2 linked regions of the Candidatus Pseudothioglobus singularis PS1 genome follow. Each later gene encodes a partner of the first gene's protein in a complex. Links are inferred from orthologs where the notes say so. Each region holds a gene or a part of one and is shown in the gene's direction. Other genes may lie near its edges. The genes, in order: hisH and hisF.

Region 1 (9,104 bases):
GAATTCTTAAAATGCATTGAGCAGTCTGAGGTAAATAGATATCCTGAAGCTGATCCAAGCCTACTTAAAGATACTCTTAGATCCCTTATGGATATACCTGATGAATTTGGCATTCTTCTTGGGAATGGCTCAGATGAGCTGATTCAGCTTCTGGCACTTGCATGTAGTAAAGATGATTTGATAATGAGCTTTGAGCCAAGTTTTGTGATGTATGAGCTTGTGTCAAAGTATGTTAATTTAGAGTACTTTGGGGTTCAATTAGACTCTAACTTTGATATCAACTTAAGTGATGCACTTTCAACTATCGAAAGAGAGAAGCCAAAGATAATTTTTATTGCTTACCCAAATAACCCAACAGGTAATTGCTTTGATTATGATGCTATTATTGAAATCATTAAATCAACTAACAGTATGGTTATTCTCGATGAGGCTTACTATGCATATTCAGACAAAAGTTTTTTATCTGAAATTTCAAATTTCCCTAACTTACTCGTTTTAAGGACCATTTCAAAAATTGGTTTTGCTGGACTTAGGCTGGGCCTCTTAATTGGAGATCAAGAAACAATAGCACAATTAAACAAGTTGAGACTTCCTTACAACATTAATGCCCTGACACAAACTAGTGCCAATTTTTTACTCCAGGATAAGCAACGAATAATTAATAATGCACAAATCATTATTGAAGAAAGAAGGCGCCTTGCTCATGAGCTTTCATTGTTTTCAAAATTTAAAGTCTATCCTTCACAAACCAATTTTATTCTTGTTCATTCTGAGGATGCATATCCTCTGCATACTGCTCTTAAAGAGAATGGGATATTGATTAAAGGCTTTCCCAAAGACTCTAAGTTATCAGATTTTATTCGTATTAGTGTTAGTGAACCGGTTGAGAATAACATCCTTATAGATGCAATCAGGAATTACTATGGTTCATAGAGAAGAGTTAGATAATTATTGTAATAAATTCTTAAGTGTTAAAAATTTTAAGGATTATGGCCCCAATGGAATTCAAATTGAAGGATCTGACAGTATTGATAAAATTGTAAGTGGTGTTAGTGCCAATTTAGATCTTATTGAGCGTGCTATTGAAGAAAATGCGGATGCTATTTTTGTCCACCATGGTATTTTTTGGGATAACGAATCTAATTTAATAACGGGAGCGAAGCGAAAGAAGATTGCCCTGCTTATGAATAATAATATCAATCTATTTGGTTACCACCTTCCATTAGATGACCATCCTGAAGTAGGAAATAATATTGAATTAGGTAGAATCCTTGGAATAAAAAAAATGAGGCCAGTTGAGGATAGTTACCTTTGGCAGGGTGAATTAAAAACTGATTTAAAGAGTTTTTCTAGTTTAATTGAGAAAGAGCTGGGAAGGACGCCCCAGTTATTTGGTGAAATGAAAGAATCAGTAAACAAGATTGCTTGGTGCACTGGTGGAGCACAAGGCTTCATAGATGAGGCTATAAAACTCAAGGTTGACTTATATTTAAGTGGTGAGGTCTCTGAAAGAACTCCTGCAGTGGCTAAAGAGAATGGCATTGCCTTTATCTCAGCTGGACACCATGCAACTGAAAGATATGGAGTTCAGTCACTATGCAATCATCTCAGTGCTAAATTTAAATTGCAACATCAATTTATTGATGTCGATAACTCTGTCTAGTTACATTATCATTTGGAGCCTCCATGGAGCGTGTAAATTTATCTAGTTCTTCTAGCATTAGTAGAATAATTTATGGAATGTGGCGTTTAGCTGACGACATCAATACCTCATCAAAACATATTAGTGATAAAGTTAACCTTTGCCTGGGTCAGGGGATAACTTCATTTGATCAGGCTGCTGTATATGGCTTGTATTCAGCTGAAGCATTATTTGGAGAGGTCTTGAAAGCTAATCCATCGTTAAGGCATAAGATTGAGATTGTATCTAAATGTTGCATAGTCAACCCCTCTGATAGATATGCTGGTGTATCTGTGAGTCATTATGACACCTCAAGGGAGCATATTTTTAATTCTGTGGACTCATCTTTAAAGAATATGGCTACAGATTATCTAGATCTACTATTAATTCATCGCCAAGACCCTTTTTTGGATCATCATGAGACTGGAAAGGCTTTAGATGATCTTATAAAGTCTGGAAAAGTTAAAGAAGTGGGTGTCTCAAACTTTAAGCCTTGGGACTTCAATCTTCTGCAGTCATCCATGAAAAGTCACCTAGTGACTAATCAAATTGAAATGTCCTTAGCTGCAACTGACTCTTTTACAAATGGAGATCTGGCTTTTCATCAGGAGCGAGCAACAACAATTATGGCTTGGTCACCTCTTGGAGGTGGCAAACTGATGAAGGATAAAGGAATACTTGGTAAGGCCTTAAAAAAGATAGCTGTTAATCAAAATGTTGATATAGCAGCAGTTGCAGTTGCTTGGTTATTGGCTCATCCAGCAAGGATTTGTCCTGTAATGGGGACAAATAATCTAAATAGGATAGCGAAAATTTCAGATGCTATGAATGTAAAAATGGATCGTGAGTCTTGGTTTGAGTTGTACACAGCTTCGTTTAATGATGGTAAATTGCAATGGAGACTCCCTTGATTTTATTAAAAATAAGAGTATTTTCTTGATTTCAGGCAATAAAAAGCCGAAAGTGTTGTATATATTTATGAATATTAGGTCTAGTACTTTATAATCTAAAGTCTTTTTAAAGCCTTAGAACATTATGAGTCAAAAATATAACGTAGCTATTGTTGGAGCAACTGGAGCAGTTGGTGAAACTCTAATCTCAATTCTTGATCAGAGAAACTTTCCTATTGAAAATCTTTACCCTTTAGCCTCAAAAAGATCAGCAGGAAGTAAGGTCTCTTGCCAAGGTAAGTCATGGGTGGTTGAAGATCTTGAAACTTTTGATTTTTCAAAAGTCCAGATTGGATTGTTTTCAGCTGGAGGAAGTATTTCGGAAAAATATGCACCCATTGCAGCTGAACAAGGCTGTATCGTGATTGATAATACTTCACATTTTAGAAGGGACGAGGAAATCCCTTTAGTAGTTCCGGAAGTAAATCCCCATGCAATCGCTAACTATACAAATCGCAATATTATTGCTAATCCCAATTGTTCAACGATTCAGATGTTAGTTGCTCTTAAGCCAATATATGATGCTGTAGGCATCTCAAGAATTAATGTGGCTACATATCAGGCGGTTTCAGGCAGTGGCAAAGAAGCAATTACAGAGCTCACCTCTCAAACTGCTAACTTACTCAATGGTAATGATGTTGAAGTGGAAGTATATCCTAAGCAAATAGCATTCAATGCTATACCCCATATAGATACTTTTCAAGAAAATGGATACACAAGAGAAGAGATGAAAATGGTCTGGGAGACACAAAAAATCTTTGAGGATGAAAGTATTCTCGTTAATCCAACGGCTGTAAGAATTCCAGTTGTATATGGTCATTCTGAGGCTGTTCATATAGAAACTAAAGAGAAAATTAGTGCAGATGATGCTAGGAATTTGCTTGAAAAAGCTGACGGCGTGGTAGTGATGGATCAAAGAGAGGATGGTGGTTACGCAACTCCATTTTCTGAAGCAACTAATAATGATGCAACTTATGTCAGCAGGATAAGAGAAGATATTAGTTTTGAAAATGGGTTAAATATGTGGGTTGTTTCGGATAATATTAGGAAAGGAGCGGCTCTGAACACAATTCAAATAGCTGAAATACTCATCAGAGACTATATTTCATAAGATAAAATCAAATCATGATTATTAAAGAGCGCAAAACAAACGAAACTAACATCAAAATAAGCCTTGAGCTTTATGGCGTTGGTAATTCTAAAATTGAAACAGGTGTTCCATTCTTGGATCACATGTTAGATCAAATTGCTCGTCACGGACTAATGGACCTGACCATTGACTGTAAAGGAGATAATGAAATTGATGATCATCATACTGTTGAAGATATTGGAATAACACTTGGGCAGGCTTTTTTTGAGGCAGTAGGTGATAAAAAAGGTCTAACTCGATATGGTCACGCCTATGTTCCTCTTGATGAAGCGTTATCAAGAGTGGTTGTGGACCTATCAGGGAGGCCAGGATTAGATCTAGGTGTTAAGTTCACAAGGGATAGAGTGGGTTCATTTGATCTTGATCTTATTAGAGAATTTTTTCAAGGGTTTGTTAATCATTCATTGGTCACTCTTCATATTGATAATTTAAAGGGAATTAATTCGCATCATCAAGCTGAAACAGTTTTTAAGGCATTTGGAAGGGCACTTCGAATGGCTACAACTCCAGATGAAAGGCAATCAAATATAATTCCCTCAACCAAGGGTTCACTCTAGAAGATAACTAGGAAGGGCAACATGCAAACAATTGCAATTGTTGACTACGGAATGGGAAATGTCCGTTCTGTTCAAAAAGCATTAGAATATGTTGCTCCAAATGATGAGTGTATTCTCACTAATGATCCAAAAGTTATTCGAGACTCAGATAGAGTTGTTTTTCCAGGACAAGGAGCTATGGGCTCCTGCATGAGAGCACTTGAGTCCAATGATCTTATAAGTGCAATAAAATTATCTTCCGAATCGAAACCATTTCTAGGAATTTGTCTTGGACTTCAGTTATTATTTGGTTATAGTGAAGAAAATAATGGTACAAATGGTCTTTCAATAGTACCAGGTGATGTCGTTAAATTTAATAATAAAGATTTAAAAATACCACATATGGGATGGAATAATGTTAATCAAGTAAAAAATCATCCACTTTGGTACAAAATTGATAATAATAGCCGTTTTTATAGTGTCCATAGTTATTATGTTACTCCGACTGACACTTCTTGCGTGGTGGGGACAACAGAGTATGGTCAATTATTTGCTTCTGCAATAGCTATTGATAAAATATTTGCGGTTCAATTTCATCCTGAAAAGTCACAAAGTGACGGTCTTCAATTACTCAGAAATTTTGTTGAGTGGGCTTAATTTATAAGCATTGTTAGTAGTCTAGATCTAGGCTATTAATCTATAAATTTTTTAAAGCTGTTTTAGAGCCTGAATGTAACCATCAAGATCAAAAGCAGCATTATTTTTTTGAGCATTGAAAATCATTTCTGCTATATGTTCCATCATCATATGTTCTACTTCATGCGCATCTTTGATTTTTAGTAAAAGTTGACTATGAATTTCCTTAATTCCTTTTGGTTGGTCCATTGTAATTTGATCTTGAAGGGTCAGATGAAGGTTAATATGAAGAAAGGGGTTAGTGTTGCCTTGTTCAGGAAAATACTCTGAATCTAAATTTTTGATTAAGTTTTGATATTCTGGATGTTGTTCAACTATCTTTGATAATTGAAGTTCCAATGGCTCTAGTTGTTCCTGACTCGTGTATTTTTCCCAGGCTTGTTTTAGATATTGTCTTTGTTTAGATCTGTTGGATGTAAACACTTAATATGCTTTAAATATTTTTCTCTTCATATTCACACAAATCTAGCAAGGTACAATCAGGGCAGTGCGGTGATCTTGCCTTACATACGTATCTGCCATGAAGAATCATAAGGTGGTGTGCTGGAACTTTAAATTCATCTGGAATGAATTTAATGAGTTTCTTTTCAACCTCTAGAACAGTTTTCCCAGATGCGATAGCAGTTCTGTTGGCTACTCTATATATGTGTGTATCTACTGCAATGGTAGGTTGACCAAATGCCGTATTTAGAACTACATTTGCGGTTTTTCTGCCGACACCTGGTAAAGCTTCAAGTTCCTTTCTAGTTTCTGGAACTTCAGAGTTATATTTATCAATCAATATCCTGCAAGTTTGAATGATATGCTTAGCTTTTGAATTAAATAGACCAATAGACTTGATTGTTTCTCTTAAGGTATCTTCACCCAGCTCAAATATAGTTTCGGGTGTATTTGCAAGAGGAAATAAGATATCAGTGACTTGATTAACGCTCTTATCAGTCGCTTGTGCTGATAGTGTAACAGCAACTAGAAGTTCAAACGATGTTGAGTAGTTCAGTTCAGTTGTAGGATTTGGTATTTGCTTTAAAAGCCTAGCAAACATTTCACTTCTTGTTTCTGCGTTCATTTGAACCTTTTTAATGATTAAACTATGGGCAAATATTATACTTAATTTTTACATATTTATCAATAACTAGCTCTTGCTCTTAGATAAATGATTGTGCATAGTCTTCTAGCTCTTTCCAAAGGTTTTCCCTTCTAGGCTGAGTCTCTCTGAGGCTTTCTATGCTTCTTTCAAAGCTATCAATTGAAAGAAATCCATTTGCACCACTCTGAATTCTGGATTGAACTATTTCAAACCACTGTTCTTGTTCAAATTCATTGAGTAGCTGAGGATAATTTCTTGCTTTAAAGTTTAAAAATAACTTGGTCAGTCTTCTATCTTCAAATTCTGGGACAAATTCAGATAGTTGAGTTGGTGATAAATTTTGAATCTCATTGCAAATTTGTCGATCATTATTACTTATAAAACCATCATATAGTGACTGATCAACATCTCTGCTTGGCTCCCTATCAGAGTCGTTTCTGTAAATTGCACGCACTTTATCTTCAATACTTTGGCTATTATGCTGAATAAATCGTAAATTTTTCAGACACTTGTCTAAGTTTAATTCAAATTTCTCAATCAAAATTGGCGATAGTTTAAAGTTATCTGAGTTTGGACTACATACAAACATTGGGCTTTTGTTATAGACCAACTCACTGAGATCAAGCTTTTCAATGCCTTTAGGTAGGTCTGATTTTTTGGAAAACGTTAATGTTTTTAATTCTTCAGACTCAAGCTCTAAAAAAATCTCAGGGTCTTGATTCAAATTAAAGACAATCGAACGATCATTGTATTCAGGATGATTACAAATTGAAGTAACGAGTCTTGTAAATGATGACTTATAGCCAAAAGATGAAGATGTTAAAAGCATAGGGTGTAGAGGCTTTACCAGTTGAGCGACTTCTTTTTTATCATTGAGGCTTAACGCGTAATTAAAAAACTTTGGCTGCGTATCTTTGATAATCCTTGCAATACCAATAGTAGCTCTAACATCAGCCATTGCATCGTGAGCATTAGTATGTTCAATGTGATTAGCAGGAGCTAGCCTATCAAGTTTAAAGATAGGTCTATTTCTTTCATTTTTAACCCAATTAAGGCTTCCCTCTTCTTTATGTGCATAGCAAAATCTTGCCACATTAAGTATGTCCCATCTTGCATTGCCATTTTGCCAATGCCAAGAGTAAGGATCTAAGAAGTTTCTGAAAAGAGTGTGCCTTGTATATTCATCATCAAATGCAATTGAGTTGTATCCAACAATGCAGGTACCAGGTTTAGAGAATTCATCATGAATTTTCTTTATAAACTCATGCTCAATTAAGCCTTTTTTTTCACACAGCTGAGGTGTGATACCTGTAACTGCGCAAGCTTCAGGAGCTGGAAGAGAGTCATGAGTGGGTTTACAGTAAAACATATGCTCGTCTAGAACATTTAGATTTTCATCTGTTCTTATTCCTGCAAATTGAGCAATTCTTTGGACTTTTGGCGAAAGGCCAAAGGTTTCGTAGTCGTACCAGTAAAATGTCTTCATGTATTCCTGTGTTTACAGTAATTATATATGTAACAAGAGATTTTTAACAGGCATGGCTTGATTAATCAAAGAGTCCACCTTAAAAAAATAAGACGTACAAGGGGCTAAACTTAAAATCAATAAGAGATTTAAATTAAAACTGTGTTTTCTTTGGGGTTAAAAAAAACCAAAAAAACAGTTTAATACGGAACGTTAATTTAAAAACCCAGCACTGAGGCTGGGTTTTTATAAAATAATTCTTAAATTATTTCGCTACTACGTTAGCAGCTTGAGGGCCTTTAGCGCCATCTTCAAGTTCGAATTCTACTTCTTGGCCTTCCTCTAGTGATTTGTAACCATCACCTTGAATAGCTCTGAAGTGAACAAATACATCATCACCACTTTCTTGTTCAATAAAACCAAAACCTTTTTTTGCGTCAAACCATTTGACGCGTCCTGTTGTTGTAGACATGCAGTCTCCTAAAAAAAAATAAAACATGGAAAAGATGCAACCAACCCAAATTACTGTGAAACCGTCATACAATGAAGCAACAACACAACATAAAAATCAGCTGAATTTTAACCAGCACTTGCAATTTTAACCTAAAAATTCAAAAATGTATATTAATTTGATAGTAGCAGTATTTTGAGGCTATTTTCTAGACCTGCTTCTTGAAAATTTCTTATCTCTATTTGAGCGTGGCTTGCCATTTCCTTTTCTTTTTGAGTGCTCCCTTTTGAAATGACTTTTTGATTCACGAGGTGCTGTACTGTTATTTTTTTCTGAAAGCTCCTCTATATTTAGTTTCTTATCATAGACTCTTGTGTTTTTCAAAATAGCAAGCGTTTCTTTTGGCATCTCATCAGGTAAATCAACCGTTGAGAAATCTTGGAAAATTTGAATAGCTCCAATAAAAGCGCTACTAATCTCTGCCTCATTTGCTATTGCACCTAGAATATTCCCAGGTTTGATGTTGTCTTTTCGTCCAACTGATATTCTATATCTTCGCATTTGAATAGAGGGATTATCTTTAAGAGGGTCAGCCTTAATCGAAATTGAAATTTTATTTTTATTATCTGAGTCAAATTTAGGTTGATTAATCTCTTTCTCATTAAGAAGAAGCGGTTCAGTGCCTTGCGCCATTAGAGCTAGAGATGAAGCAATCTTAAATGCGTCAACTTCATGCTCTGCTTGATAGCTTGATACGAGTTCTTCAAAAATAGTTAAATCTTGGTTTTCCAGGGTATTAGTAATTCTTTGTTTAAAGTTAATGACTCTTTGTTCATTTATAATTTTTGCTGAAGGGAGCATCATGGGATCAATCGGCTGACGTGTAATTCTTTCAATCGTCTTAAGCATTCTTCTCTCACGTGGTGCTACAAAAAGAATCGCTTTCCCTTCTCTTCCAGCTCTTCCAGTTCTTCCTATCCTATGAACATATGATTCAGGATCTTGAGGTATATCATAATTTACTACATGAGAAATTCTCTCTACATCTAGCCCTCTAGCAGCAACATCAGTTGCAATTAATATATCAA
Region 2 (11,262 bases), 240 kb from region 1 along the record:
TGAGCTTTTTGACAACAATCGCCCTTCCTGAAAGTGTCTCCGCCTCTTTGGCTGTTAACACCTCTTCAGGTTTTATTTTGGTTAGATGGTTTTGAACAATATGCTTAGTTTTGTCAAACCAGAAGTTTGCTATTTCTGTAAGGATTTTGCCTTTACTTGCAATTGGCTGGTCAAAGATAACATCAAATGCGGAGAGCCGGTCGGTAGCTACAATGAGCATGTATTGAGAATCAATATCATATATGTCTCTTACTTTTCCCTGATGAAGTAGAGGCAAGGATAGATCTAATCGAATAGGAGAGCTCATTTGATTACTTTAATAGCTTTATGGCTTTATTTTAATCGATTGAGCTAAAGGTTTGTTTAAGTTGCTATGGATAGAGACCTATTTAATTTTTAATTTTGTAAGTATTTGTTTGGCTCTTTTTTGAAAGCTTGCCATCTCAGCATTTGGAACGATTGATTTTTTGCTAAGCTTAACTTTTTCAGCATCTTTGTGAACTCCGTTGATACGAATCTCGTAATGAAGATGCGGCCCCGTTGACATTCCAGTAGTTCCCACGTATCCAATGAGCTCACCTTTTTTTACTCGCTTGCCCGATTTTAGGCCCTTAGCAAATTTTGACAAATGGGCGTATACCGTGACATACTCTGAGCCATGCTTTAGATAAATGACGTTACCATAACCTGATAGTGTGGCAACATATTTAACAAGCCCTTTTGCTGGGGCATATACAGGGGTTCCGCTTGGTGCAGCAAAATCAGTACCTCGATGAGGCCGATAAGTCTTAAGGGTTGGGTGATAGCGGCGCAATGAAAACCCAGAGCTAATCCTGTTGTACTTTACAGGAGCAAATTTAAATGAGTCGTTTAGCGTTTCACCATTGGCGCTATAGTATTTCTTTCTGCCAAGAGAGTCCTTGTGAGAGAAAAGCGCAATAGTTTTTCTTCCGCTAATATAAATCATGGCACTCGGCGTCTTCTCTCCTTCCCATGATAAAAAGAACCTGTCACCTTTTCTGAGATCACGACTGAAGTCAATCTCCCATGAAAAGTTATCCACCATCATTTTTACAACTTCAGCATCAACACCAGCCTTCTTGGCATCGTAATTAAGAGACTTATTGATTGTAATGACAGTAAAGGAGACATCTCCAACAGGTTGTATATTTGATTTTTCAAAGCTAAATCTTTTTCCATCATAGTTTATGAAGAGCGGATTATCATTTGCAGGGTTAAATATAATTTGCTTGAGAGCATGATTATCATTAAGGCTAATCTCGAATTTATCACCGGGATAGATATTGTTGAGCCTTTGAGCTCTCGGATCTGACGTCATTAGTTTTGTCAGCAGCTTGCCTGAAAGCCCTGCGCTATAGAAAAACTTATAAAAAGCATCCCCACGCGAAACCTTAAAGCTAAAGTCATGCTGACCGCCTGCAAAAGAGGGGGCTGAGAAAACCACACATGCTAGAAGCAGTGAAATAAAAAAAGATTTAATCATTAGTGTTGAGTTTAGTCGTTTTTAGAAATTAACGACAAGGCCAGTTGACGTGAAAGCTGGTCATTTTCCACAACACTAGGGAGTGTGTCAAGATTTTGAGTGGGCGTCTCGTTGAGTGTTTTTTCAATTATCTTACTGATGTCTAAAAAGCTTATTTTATTTTTTAAAAAGGCATCAACAGCAACCTCATTCGCTGCGTTTAGAGTGCCAGGGGCGTTTCCTCCTTGTTTTATGGCTTGATATGCAAGCTCTAAACATTTGTACTTTTTCATGTCGGGCGGAAAAAATTCCAGTGGAGGCTGTTTAGTAAGGTCTAGCACCTCGACTCCTGATAGCTGTCTTCCAGGAAAAGACAGGGCATAAGATATTGCACTTCTCATATCGGGAAGGCCCATTTGTGATAGAACGCTGCCATCATCATAATAGACGCACGAGTGAACAATGCTTTGAGGGTGCACAATAACTTCAATGTGAGTTGCAGGAAGATTAAACAAGAAGCTGGCCTCAATCACTTCGAGCCCCTTGTTCATCATTGTTGCAGAGTCAACAGAAATTTTTTGTCCCATTTTCCAGTTCGGATGATTACATGCCTCCTCTGGAGTGACTTTACTAAGAGAGACAAATGGCATATTTAAAAATGGCCCGCCAGAAGCGGTCAATTGAATTTTGTTTAATCCTTCCTTGCCCGCCTGAAGGCATTGAAAAATTGCGCTATGCTCAGAGTCAACTGGAATGATTTCAGCACCTGATTTGTTGGCGGCGTTCATTAGAAGAGCGCCGCCTAAAACCAGAGACTCTTTATTAGCGAGCATTATTCTTTTGCCAGCCATAGCGGCAGAAAAAGTGGACGACATACCAGCTCCACCAACAATTGCAGCCATAACAAAATCAGTTTGAACATGAGAGGCGATATCATCAAGTGCATTCTCACCGCTTAAGACTTCCACCCCCTTTGGTGCGAGCTTTCTTAGGTTGTTAGCCGCTTCTTCATCGACCAAAATTGCGTATTTTGGCATATGTTTTTTGCAGAGCTCATTCAGGCTTTTCCAGTTTGAGTGCGCGCTGACAGCGAACGCACTATATTCGTCTGGATGGCGAGCAATAACATCTAGCGTATTGAGTCCAATTGAGCCTGTCGCCCCAAGAATTGCAATATTTTTCATAGGACAAAGACCAGAAAGAGAAGAAATATTGGTGCAGACGATGTTAGGCTATCAATGCGATCCAAAAGCCCGCCATGCCCTGGAAGAATATCTCCACTATCTTTATAGCCGCTAATGCGTTTTAATAAGCTCTCAAATAAATCACCAAGGACTGAGACTAAAGAGACCACGAGGGCTAAAATACTAAAGACCAAAAAGTCTTTTAAGTTCGGCGCCTGAACAACAATGAAGACATAACAGAGAGCAACAGCCTGGGCAAGAAGAACGCCGCCATATAGGCCTGCCAGTGTTTTGTTTGGGCTCACCTCAGGACAGAGTTTTTTATTGCCAAACTGTCTTCCTGAAAAATAAGCGCCGATGTCTGCTGCCCAGATTAGTGCCAGTAGAAAAAGCACTAATGAACTATTTTGAGACTGAAGAATAATGAGTGAAGCCGCCATCGGCACAAATAGAAAGAGCCCATTTATTACTGATGTGTAAATATTTTTGCTAACACTGGCATGACTATCTGGGTATTTTATGACCCAATATAAAGCGACAAACCACCATGTTAGTGCTAGGAATAGTAAGGGTGCTAGTAGTGCTGTGTTTTTAGAAAAAACAAAAGCCAGCGCTAATATTGCTATAGTGAAAATGGCTTTATTGGTAGGGCTGGTTATTGAAACTAGTCTGCAATACTCCCAAGAGGCAATAATAAGAATCAATCCAAGAGCTGCTGAGAACCAAGTCTCATTTAATAGTAGTATTCCTGTAATAGCTATTGGTGCTAAAACAAGTGCTGTTAGAGCTCTTTTAATGAGCATTACCTCTCCCCATTGCGCTCACCATAGCGCCTATCTCTAGAATGAAAGTCCTTAATTGCATTATCTAGAGCATCTTCATCAAAATCTGGCCACAAGGCTTCACAAAAATAGAATTCACTATAAGCAATATCCCACAGCAAAAAATTGCTTAGCCTGATCTCGCCACTTGTTCGAATAAGAAGGTCAACTTTTGGATAGGCGGCTAGAGAGGTGAATGATTGAAAGGTTGAGGAGTCAATATCTTCTGGATTAATGTTGCCATTAGCGGATTCAAATGCAATTTTCTTTGCCGCTTCTGCAATGTCCCATTGGCCTCCATAATTAGCTGCAATGACGAGATTTAATCCTGAATTATTGGAAAGCTGTTTTTCTGCTTCGCGAGCAAGTGATTGTATTTCAGGGGTGAATACGGAGAGATCTCCAATAATTTTTAGTTTGATGTTGTTGTCTTTAAGTTTTTTTGTCTCAGTTTTCAAAACGGTTAAGAATAGCTTGAAAAGGAGACCCACTTCTTCACTTGAGCGTTTCATATTTTCACTACTAAAAGCAAAAAGAGTAAGTGTATTGACGCCTAACTTTGCACAGTGCTTGACAATTTTTCTAACAGTTCTAACGCCCTTTTGATGGCCACTCGAGCGCGGCAGATGCTTGGCTTTAGCCCACCTTCCGTTGCCGTCCATAATGATAGCTATATGCTTAGGAGGGCTTTGATTGTTGGTTTGCAAACCGGCATTTTCTGAGCTCATAGAGCGCAATTATACCCACTAGTCATTAAATTTCCCATTGCAAAGTATTTCAATTTGAACGATTAATTAAATAGGGCTCTCGTCAGACAGTAAATGAGGATTTATACGGTAAAATCCATACTATGAGTTTAGCAAAGAGAATAATTCCCTGCTTAGATGTCCGTGATGGAAGGGTGGTCAAAGGCGTTAAGTTTGTTGACATCAAGGACGCTGGAGACCCTGTTGAGGTTGCAAAGCGCTATGACAGGGAGGGTGCAGATGAAATTACGTTTCTTGATATAACGGCTTCGCATGAAGGAAGAAATACGACAGTTGCCATGGTCGAAAAAATTGCTGAACAAGTTTTTATTCCGCTGACTGTTGGCGGCGGCATTCGAGAGGCTGACGATGTTAGAGCCATGCTTAAGGCTGGGGCAGACAAGGTTGCAGTTAATTCTGCAGCTATTTTTAACCCGGGCCTAATTAATGAGCTCTGCGCTATTTTTGGGTCACAGTGTATTGTGATTGCAATTGATGCTAAAAGAGTTTCGTCAAAGCCTTCTAAATGGGAAATCTATACTCATGGCGGCAGAAAAACAACAGGCATAGACGCTATAGAGTGGTCTATAAAGATGACCGAGGGAGAGAATGGCGCTGGTGAAATACTGCTTACCTCGATGGATAGAGACGGAACAAAAGACGGGTTTGATCTTGAGTTAACGCGAGCCGTGTCTGATGCTGTCAATGTTCCAGTGATTGCCTCTGGCGGGGTTGGTAATTTATTGCACTTGTCCGAGGGTGTGGTCGATGGCGGGGCCGATGCAGTTCTTGCTGCGAGTATTTTTCATTTTGCCGAGTTTACAGTTGATGAGGCTAAAAAATCGATGCAACAAAAAGGCATCGAAGTAAGGCTATAGCAAGTTGAGTTTTTGACTCCTTCAGCGTATCATTACGCAGTTTTGATTTCAGGAAAAACATGACCTTTAAAAAAGAATTTTGGGCGCTTTTATCAATATTTCTCCTTCCTATAGGTCTGGGAACTTTGTTCTTTTATTTAAACCCAACTTATTTCAGCCAAAATACGGTTAACTATGGCGAATTAATTACCCCAGTAATTGTTACTGAAAAGTCAGACCTTGACATAAAAGGAGATGCCTCCCTGCAAGGAGTTTGGACGCTAGCCTACGTAACAGATAGTTGTGACAGCCTCTGCAATCAAGCTATTGCAGACGTGAAGACTATTCGCACACTGATCAATATGGACATGCGCCGAATCCAAAGAATGCTTATTACTAATGATGGATCAGCGCCTTCTGTTGAGGATGAAAAACTCATCCTAGCGAGCATCACAAGTGACAAGCTATTAGGCCAGCTTTCAAGGTTGCCAGAAAACTCTATTTTTCTGATTGATCCTATTGGAAACTTTATGCTTTATTACGATCCAAAGGATATCAACATAAAATTTGTGCTTAAGGATTTAAAGCGACTTCTTAAATACTCAAGGATAGGCTAATGGGCAACCTACCTTCCTTGAAAGATCTTTTGGGCCTCTGCAAGATTAAAGTTGTGATGCTTATTTTGCTTACAGCGGTCGTTGGAATGCTCCTAGCTGTTCCCTATGTGCCTAGTTTATTGCTCATTATTGCAGCGTCAGCAGGAATTTCATTGGCTGCAATGTCCGCAGCTGTATTTAATCATGTTGTTGATGAGAAAATTGATACGCAGATGTCTAGAACTGATCAGAGGCCTTTGCCTCAGGGCAAAGTTACAAGGGACCAGGCGCTTATCTGGGGTGCATTTTTGGGCGTTGTTGGAATCGCCCTTCTAGTCGTTTTTGTAAACTTATTAACTGCAGTTCTAACTCTTCTTTCTTTAATAGGATACGCCGTCTTTTATACTATGTATTTGAAAAGAGCTACTCCACAAAACATAGTCATTGGCGGCGCAGCAGGGGCTGCGCCACCAGTTCTTGGGTGGACATCTATTGCGGGTTCGAATGGCCTTGAGTATGCATTACTCTTGTTTCTCATTGTTTTTATATGGACCCCTCCGCACTTTTGGGCTTTGGCTATTCACAGGAGCGAAGAATACAAAAAAGCCGAAATTCCAATGCTGCCAGTTACACATGGACTAGAATTTACTAGAGTACAGATCCTTTTGTATACAGTCCTTTTGTTTCTTGTAACTTTGCTACCTTTTCTAACTGGAATGAGTGGCTTGATATATTTGATTTGTGCAGTATCCCTTGGGGCACTTTTTTTAGGATACTCAATTAAGATTTTTCTTGAGCCTGAGAATTCTAAGATTGCGTTTAAGACTTTTAAATATTCAATTAATTATTTGATGGTTTTATTTGTGGGGCTGTTGATAGATCATTACCTTCTGATGAATTTTGGAGTTGTTGCCTAGACATGAAATCTTTGTTTCAGGTTTTTAGAGCAGTAGCCTCTGCAATGATTGGAGTTGGAAAAAAAAAGAATCTTGCCCAAGACTTTGATGCTACAGAAAAAACAGGCCCATGGCCATACATCATTGTAGCTCTTATGATGACCGTGCTTTTTATTGGCTCATTAATTTTTGCTGTAAGGCTAGTCCTGTCCTAAAACCTCTATGATCTTATCAAGAGCCTCAGCCATTGGTGCAGGCTCGTGAGGGTTTGTCAAAAGAGCAACTAGTTCCAGTTCTGGATTAAAGAGCAAATAGCTGCTAGTGTGATCAACATCATAATGTGCATCTTTTGAAGAGCTGGGCTTTTCATTAGCAACCATTTTGTGCGAATCATCAGCGTGATCATCGTGAGAATGATTATGATTGCTATGATCCTCTTGAGCTGTTTTTTGAGACTGAACCACTTCGTGATAAACGCCAAGAGCTTTGCTAATAGAAATTAGCTCATCTTGTTTTGCTGTTAAGCCCTTGAACGATGAATTAAAAGCTTTAGCAAAGTTATCTAGGTTTCCTAGATCTCTATCCGGATCAACAGAGACAAATACAACTTGAAGTTGATCACTATTTTCCATTAACTGTGATGCTTGGTTTATTTTGGAGAGGTCAATTGGACAAACATCTGGACAAGAAGTGTAGCCAAAATACAGAAGCGCCCATTTATCATCTGCCACATCTGATAAAGGAGTGTTTTTTGATGCATCATCGATAAAGTTGAGTTTGTCTGAAACTGATTTTGCTTCAGGATATAAGGACGCAGCAGGAGCAACAGACTTTTTGAGTTCCTCCATATTGGGCTTGCCACCAAAGAAGAAGAAAACTGCAGCACTAATAATGGCCGCAAGAATAAGGAAATAAATTTGAGTACTTTTTGTCATAATAAGACCTACAAATGTGGCAATTAGTTTTGAAGAGCGTTTTCTTTTGTGAACATTTTGTGAGCAAGGCTCACAAGACTCAAGAGCAGCGCAAGACCGATTACATTGTGCATTGTGGCAGCAAACATAGGCAGAGACATTACTACATTAATAATCCCCAGCGCAACTTGAATTGTTAGAAGGGCAAGAACTATAAGTAAACTGTTTCTGAGTGCTTTGTAGTTTCTAAGAGCAAATGAAAAAGTAATTATTGCTGCAGTTACAACAAGGGCGCCAACACGATGAACCATTTGGATTGCTGTTCGTGTTTCATTTTCTAGGACACCAAACTCATAATCAACTCCAAGTGGTCCCCAATAATAGGCATTATTAAAGTCCATGTCATCAGGCCACATCTCTCCTAGACAGCTAGGAAAATAGTCCCCACAGGCAAGTGCAGCATAGTTAGTGCTGGTCCACCCTCCAAGAAAAATTTGAAAAACTAGAAGTACAGTAACAATGGCAAGCATTATCTTATGCTTGTTGAGAATTGGCTGATCAAGAGTAAGAGGCTTACGTTCATTGAGAAGCAGCCAAAAGAGAAGAGTTGTTGTTGAAAAGCCACCCAATAAATGCATCGTAACTATCCCTGGATGTACTAATTCCGTTACTGTCCACATCCCTAGGGCGCCTTGAAAACCAACCAATAGTAGAAGTGCAGTTGGCAACTTTACAGAACGGAGCGTGTCCGGCCTCCTAAAAATTGCCAATAAAAAGATAATAACAATTGATAGGCCAAGTATTGAAGCGGCGTAGCGATGGACCATTTCTTTCCAGGCTTTTGCTATATCAAGGGGCCTGTCATATTCTGCAGAGATGACATCTGGAACCAACAGCTGACCATAGCAGCCTGGCCAGTCGGGACATCCTAGTCCCGCATCAGCAAGGCGAGTATATGCTCCTAAGATGACAACTATGAGAGCTAAAATAAATGAGAGGTTAAGTGCTTTAGAGTACATAAAATCCAGTAAATGAGGCAACCATTTTAGTTAACAAAGTAGTTGCTTGATTAAAAAATTCAAAAAACTTTAAATAAATGTGCATCTTTTATTTAGGGGTTTATTCTTTTTTTTCAACAATAGGAGTGTAATTTTTTAGCATTCAGTTTATTGGTGAAAAAAGTTCAATCAATATTGAGAATAAAGGTGAATTATTACTTGGTAAAAAAGAGATAAACAGGTATCATTTGGTTGCATTTTTTAATTGAAACTTGAAATTGCACATTCAAGTACTATTTATATAGCTATAAAAGGTTTAATTCGGAGAATCTATGAAACTATTTTTGACTATTACTAGCGCTATTGCAGCATTATTAGGCCCTAGATCTGCTTTTGCAGAGTACACACTTAATATGACAAAAGGCATCACTGACCTTAGCCAGGACATTTACTGGCTTCATATGATGGCATTTTGGGTTTGTGTTGGTATCGGCGTTGTAGTATTTGGTGCTATGTTCTATTCAATCATTGCCCACAGAAAGTCAAAGGGAGCTAAGGCTGCACATTTTCATGAGAGTACTACAGTTGAATTTATATGGACAGGAATTCCAATCTTAATCTTAATTGCAATGGCAATTCCGGCCTCCAAAACATTGATTGATATTGAGGTCCTTGAAAAGGCAGACATGACTATCAAGGTTACCGGCATTCAATGGAAGTGGCAGTATGACTATCCTGAAGAAGGAATCAGCTTTGTTTCAAATTTGGCACAATCTTCGAGAGACGTTATTAAGGCATCACCTGAGGAGCGTGAAGCTGTTCACAAGGAAAGTGACTACCTTCGCTCAGTTGACAATCATCTCGTTCTTCCAGTTGATACAACGGTTAGATTTTTAATTACTTCTAATGACGTTATTCATAACTGGTGGGTTCCCGCTTTTGGCGTCAAGCAGGATGCTAATCCTGGATTTATCAATGATGCATGGGCTAAGCCAAATGAAATTGGAACTTATAGAGGACAATGTGCTGAGCTTTGTGGAAAAGATCATGGGTTTATGCCAATTGTGGTAGACGTAGTTTCTAAAGCCGACTATGCGGCTTGGGTTGAGAGCAAACAGGCTGAAAAAGTTGCTGAATTAGCTAGCGCTACACAAGAATGGACAGAGGCTGATTTGGTTGCAAGGGGTGAGGAAGTTTACAACGCAAACTGCTCTGGTTGTCATCAAAAAGACGGCTCAGGTATTCCAGGAGTCTTCCCAGCAATGATAGGGTCAGAAGTAACAAATGGCCCCGCAGATTATCAAATAGGCATGGTTTTAAATGGCTTAAGGGGAATGCCTGCATTTAAGATGCTTAGCGATACAGATATTGCATCGGTAATTACCTACGAAAGAAGATCTTTTGGTAACAATGGATCAGTTGTTCAACCATCAGATGTTACATCTGCACGTTAATTTAAGGAGAAACACATGAGCTCAACTACAGCGGCAGCAGCACACGACGATCACCATCATGGCCCTGAAAAAGGACTCCTAAGATGGGTTAAAACAACTAATCACAAGGATATTGGAACGCTTTATCTGTGGTTTTCTTTTGCAATGCTCTTGGTGGGCGGTGCCTTCGCTATGGGCATTCGTTCAGAATTATTACAGCCCGGACTGCAATTGTTTGAACCACAATTCTATAACCAGCTGACAACAATGCATGGGTTGATCATGGTATTTGGTGCCATTATGCCTGCCTTTGTAGGCCTTGCAAACTGGCTGATTCCTATGATGGTAGGAGCTCCCGATATGGCTCTTCCAAGAATGAATAATTGGAGTTTTTGGATACTGCCTTTTGCTGGCACGATCCTACTGAGCACATTTTTTATGGAAGGTGGTGCACCTGCTTTTGGATGGACTTTTTATGCTCCACTCTCAACAACATTTGCACCAGATTCAACTGACTTCTTTATCTTTGCAATTCACTTGCTTGGTTTCTCATCAATCATGGGCGCCATTAATATTATTGCAACCGTTCTTAATATGAAGGCACCTGAAATGAGATTAATGGATATGCCTCTTTTTGTTTGGACTTGGTTAATCACATCATTCCTGCTAATCGGCGCAATGCCAGTTTTGGCTGGAGCTGTAACTATGATGCTTACAGATCGTAATTTTGGAACCGCTTTCTTTGATGCAACTGGCGGTGGAGACCCGGTCATGTTTCAGCATATTTTCTGGTTCTTTGGGCATCCAGAGGTGTACATTATGATTTTGCCAGCCTTTGGCATTATCTCCCATATTATTCCTACTTTTGCAAGGAAGCCACTCTTTGGTTATTCATCGATGGTTTATGCAACTGCATCAATTGCATTCTTGTCTTATATTGTATGGGCTCATCATATGTTCCTAACGGGAATGCCTGTGGCAGGAGAACTCTACTTTATGTACGCAACGATGTTGATCGCTGTTCCAACTGGTGTTAAAGTTTTTAACTGGGTTGCAACGATGTGGAAGGGTTCAATGTCATTTGAAACGCCAATGTTATGGGCGCTGTCTTTTGTATTTTTATTTACAATTGGCGGCTTCTCAGGCTTAATGCTTGGAATAGCGCCTGCTGATATACAGTATCACGATACATATTTTGTTGTTGCACATTTCCACTACGTTCTTGTAACTGGAGCCTTGTGGGGAATCATTGCAGCTGTTTTCTATTGGCTGCCTAAGTGGACTGGAAAAATGTATAACGAGCGCTTAGCGAAAGTCCACTTTTGGATTGCTAT

What was found.
Region 2: the proteins of hisH (region 1) and hisF are in contact, whole or in part, in a crystal structure (PDB 6RU0), measured with the Thermotoga maritima proteins. The link is inferred for Candidatus Pseudothioglobus singularis PS1 from one-to-one orthologs. Residues at the interface, in WP_004080484.1 of Thermotoga maritima: Asn15, Arg18, Arg22, Arg117, Leu118, Pro119, His120, Met121, Gly122, Trp123, Asn124, Asn134, Gly135, Tyr136, Tyr138, Val140, Tyr158, Glu180, Lys181, Ser182, Ser183, Lys184, Ile185; in WP_004080486.1 of Thermotoga maritima: Met1, Leu2, Ala3, Arg5, Ser40, Glu41, Asp45, Glu46, Ala70, Glu71, Ile73, Asp74, Ile75, Pro76, Phe77, Asp98, Lys99, Ser122, Gln123, Glu161, Thr195, Leu196, Asn247, Arg249, Glu251.

Annotation. Positions count from the first base shown.
Region 1 is NZ_CP006911.1:1,445,495-1,454,598, reverse strand. The notes cover bases 3,449-6,166. They hold hisH (imidazole glycerol phosphate synthase subunit HisH), read left to right. Parts: upstream 3,449-4,359; coding sequence 4,360-4,974; downstream 4,975-6,166. Other genes in these bases: sbcB (exodeoxyribonuclease I), read right to left, coding at 6,159-6,166; nth (endonuclease III), read right to left, coding at 5,447-6,079; W908_RS07325 (DUF1841 family protein), read right to left, coding at 5,026-5,436; hisB (imidazoleglycerol-phosphate dehydratase HisB), read left to right, coding at 3,757-4,338; W908_RS07340 (aspartate-semialdehyde dehydrogenase), read left to right, coding at 3,449-3,742. Outside these bases: hisC (histidinol-phosphate transaminase), read left to right, coding at 1-933; W908_RS07350 (Nif3-like dinuclear metal center hexameric protein), read left to right, coding at 923-1,663; W908_RS07345 (aldo/keto reductase), read left to right, coding at 1,687-2,592; more of W908_RS07340, read left to right, coding at 2,717-3,448; more of sbcB, read right to left, coding at 6,167-7,586; W908_RS07310 (cold-shock protein), read right to left, coding at 7,831-8,037; W908_RS07305 (DEAD/DEAH box helicase), read right to left, coding at 8,218-9,104. UniProt on the Escherichia coli protein: IGPS catalyzes the conversion of PRFAR and glutamine to IGP, AICAR and glutamate. The HisH subunit catalyzes the hydrolysis of glutamine to glutamate and ammonia as part of the synthesis of IGP and AICAR.
Region 2 is NZ_CP006911.1:1,679,982-1,691,243, reverse strand. Bases 3,275-6,225 are described here. They hold hisF (imidazole glycerol phosphate synthase subunit HisF), read left to right. Parts: upstream 3,275-4,338; coding sequence 4,339-5,112; downstream 5,113-6,225. Other genes in these bases: cyoE (heme o synthase), read left to right, coding at 5,708-6,225; W908_RS08525 (redox-active disulfide-containing membrane protein), read left to right, coding at 5,172-5,708; uppS (polyprenyl diphosphate synthase), read right to left, coding at 3,470-4,216; W908_RS08540 (phosphatidate cytidylyltransferase), read right to left, coding at 3,275-3,470. Also shown: W908_RS08555 (phosphoribosylaminoimidazolesuccinocarboxamide synthase), read right to left, coding at 1-307; W908_RS08550 (M23 family metallopeptidase), read right to left, coding at 386-1,504; dxr (1-deoxy-D-xylulose-5-phosphate reductoisomerase), read right to left, coding at 1,516-2,667; more of W908_RS08540, read right to left, coding at 2,664-3,274; more of cyoE, read left to right, coding at 6,226-6,604; W908_RS08515 (DUF2970 domain-containing protein), read left to right, coding at 6,607-6,798; W908_RS08510 (SCO family protein), read right to left, coding at 6,784-7,518; W908_RS08505 (COX15/CtaA family protein), read right to left, coding at 7,542-8,516; coxB (cytochrome c oxidase subunit II), read left to right, coding at 8,828-9,949; ctaD (cytochrome c oxidase subunit I), read left to right, coding at 9,965-11,262.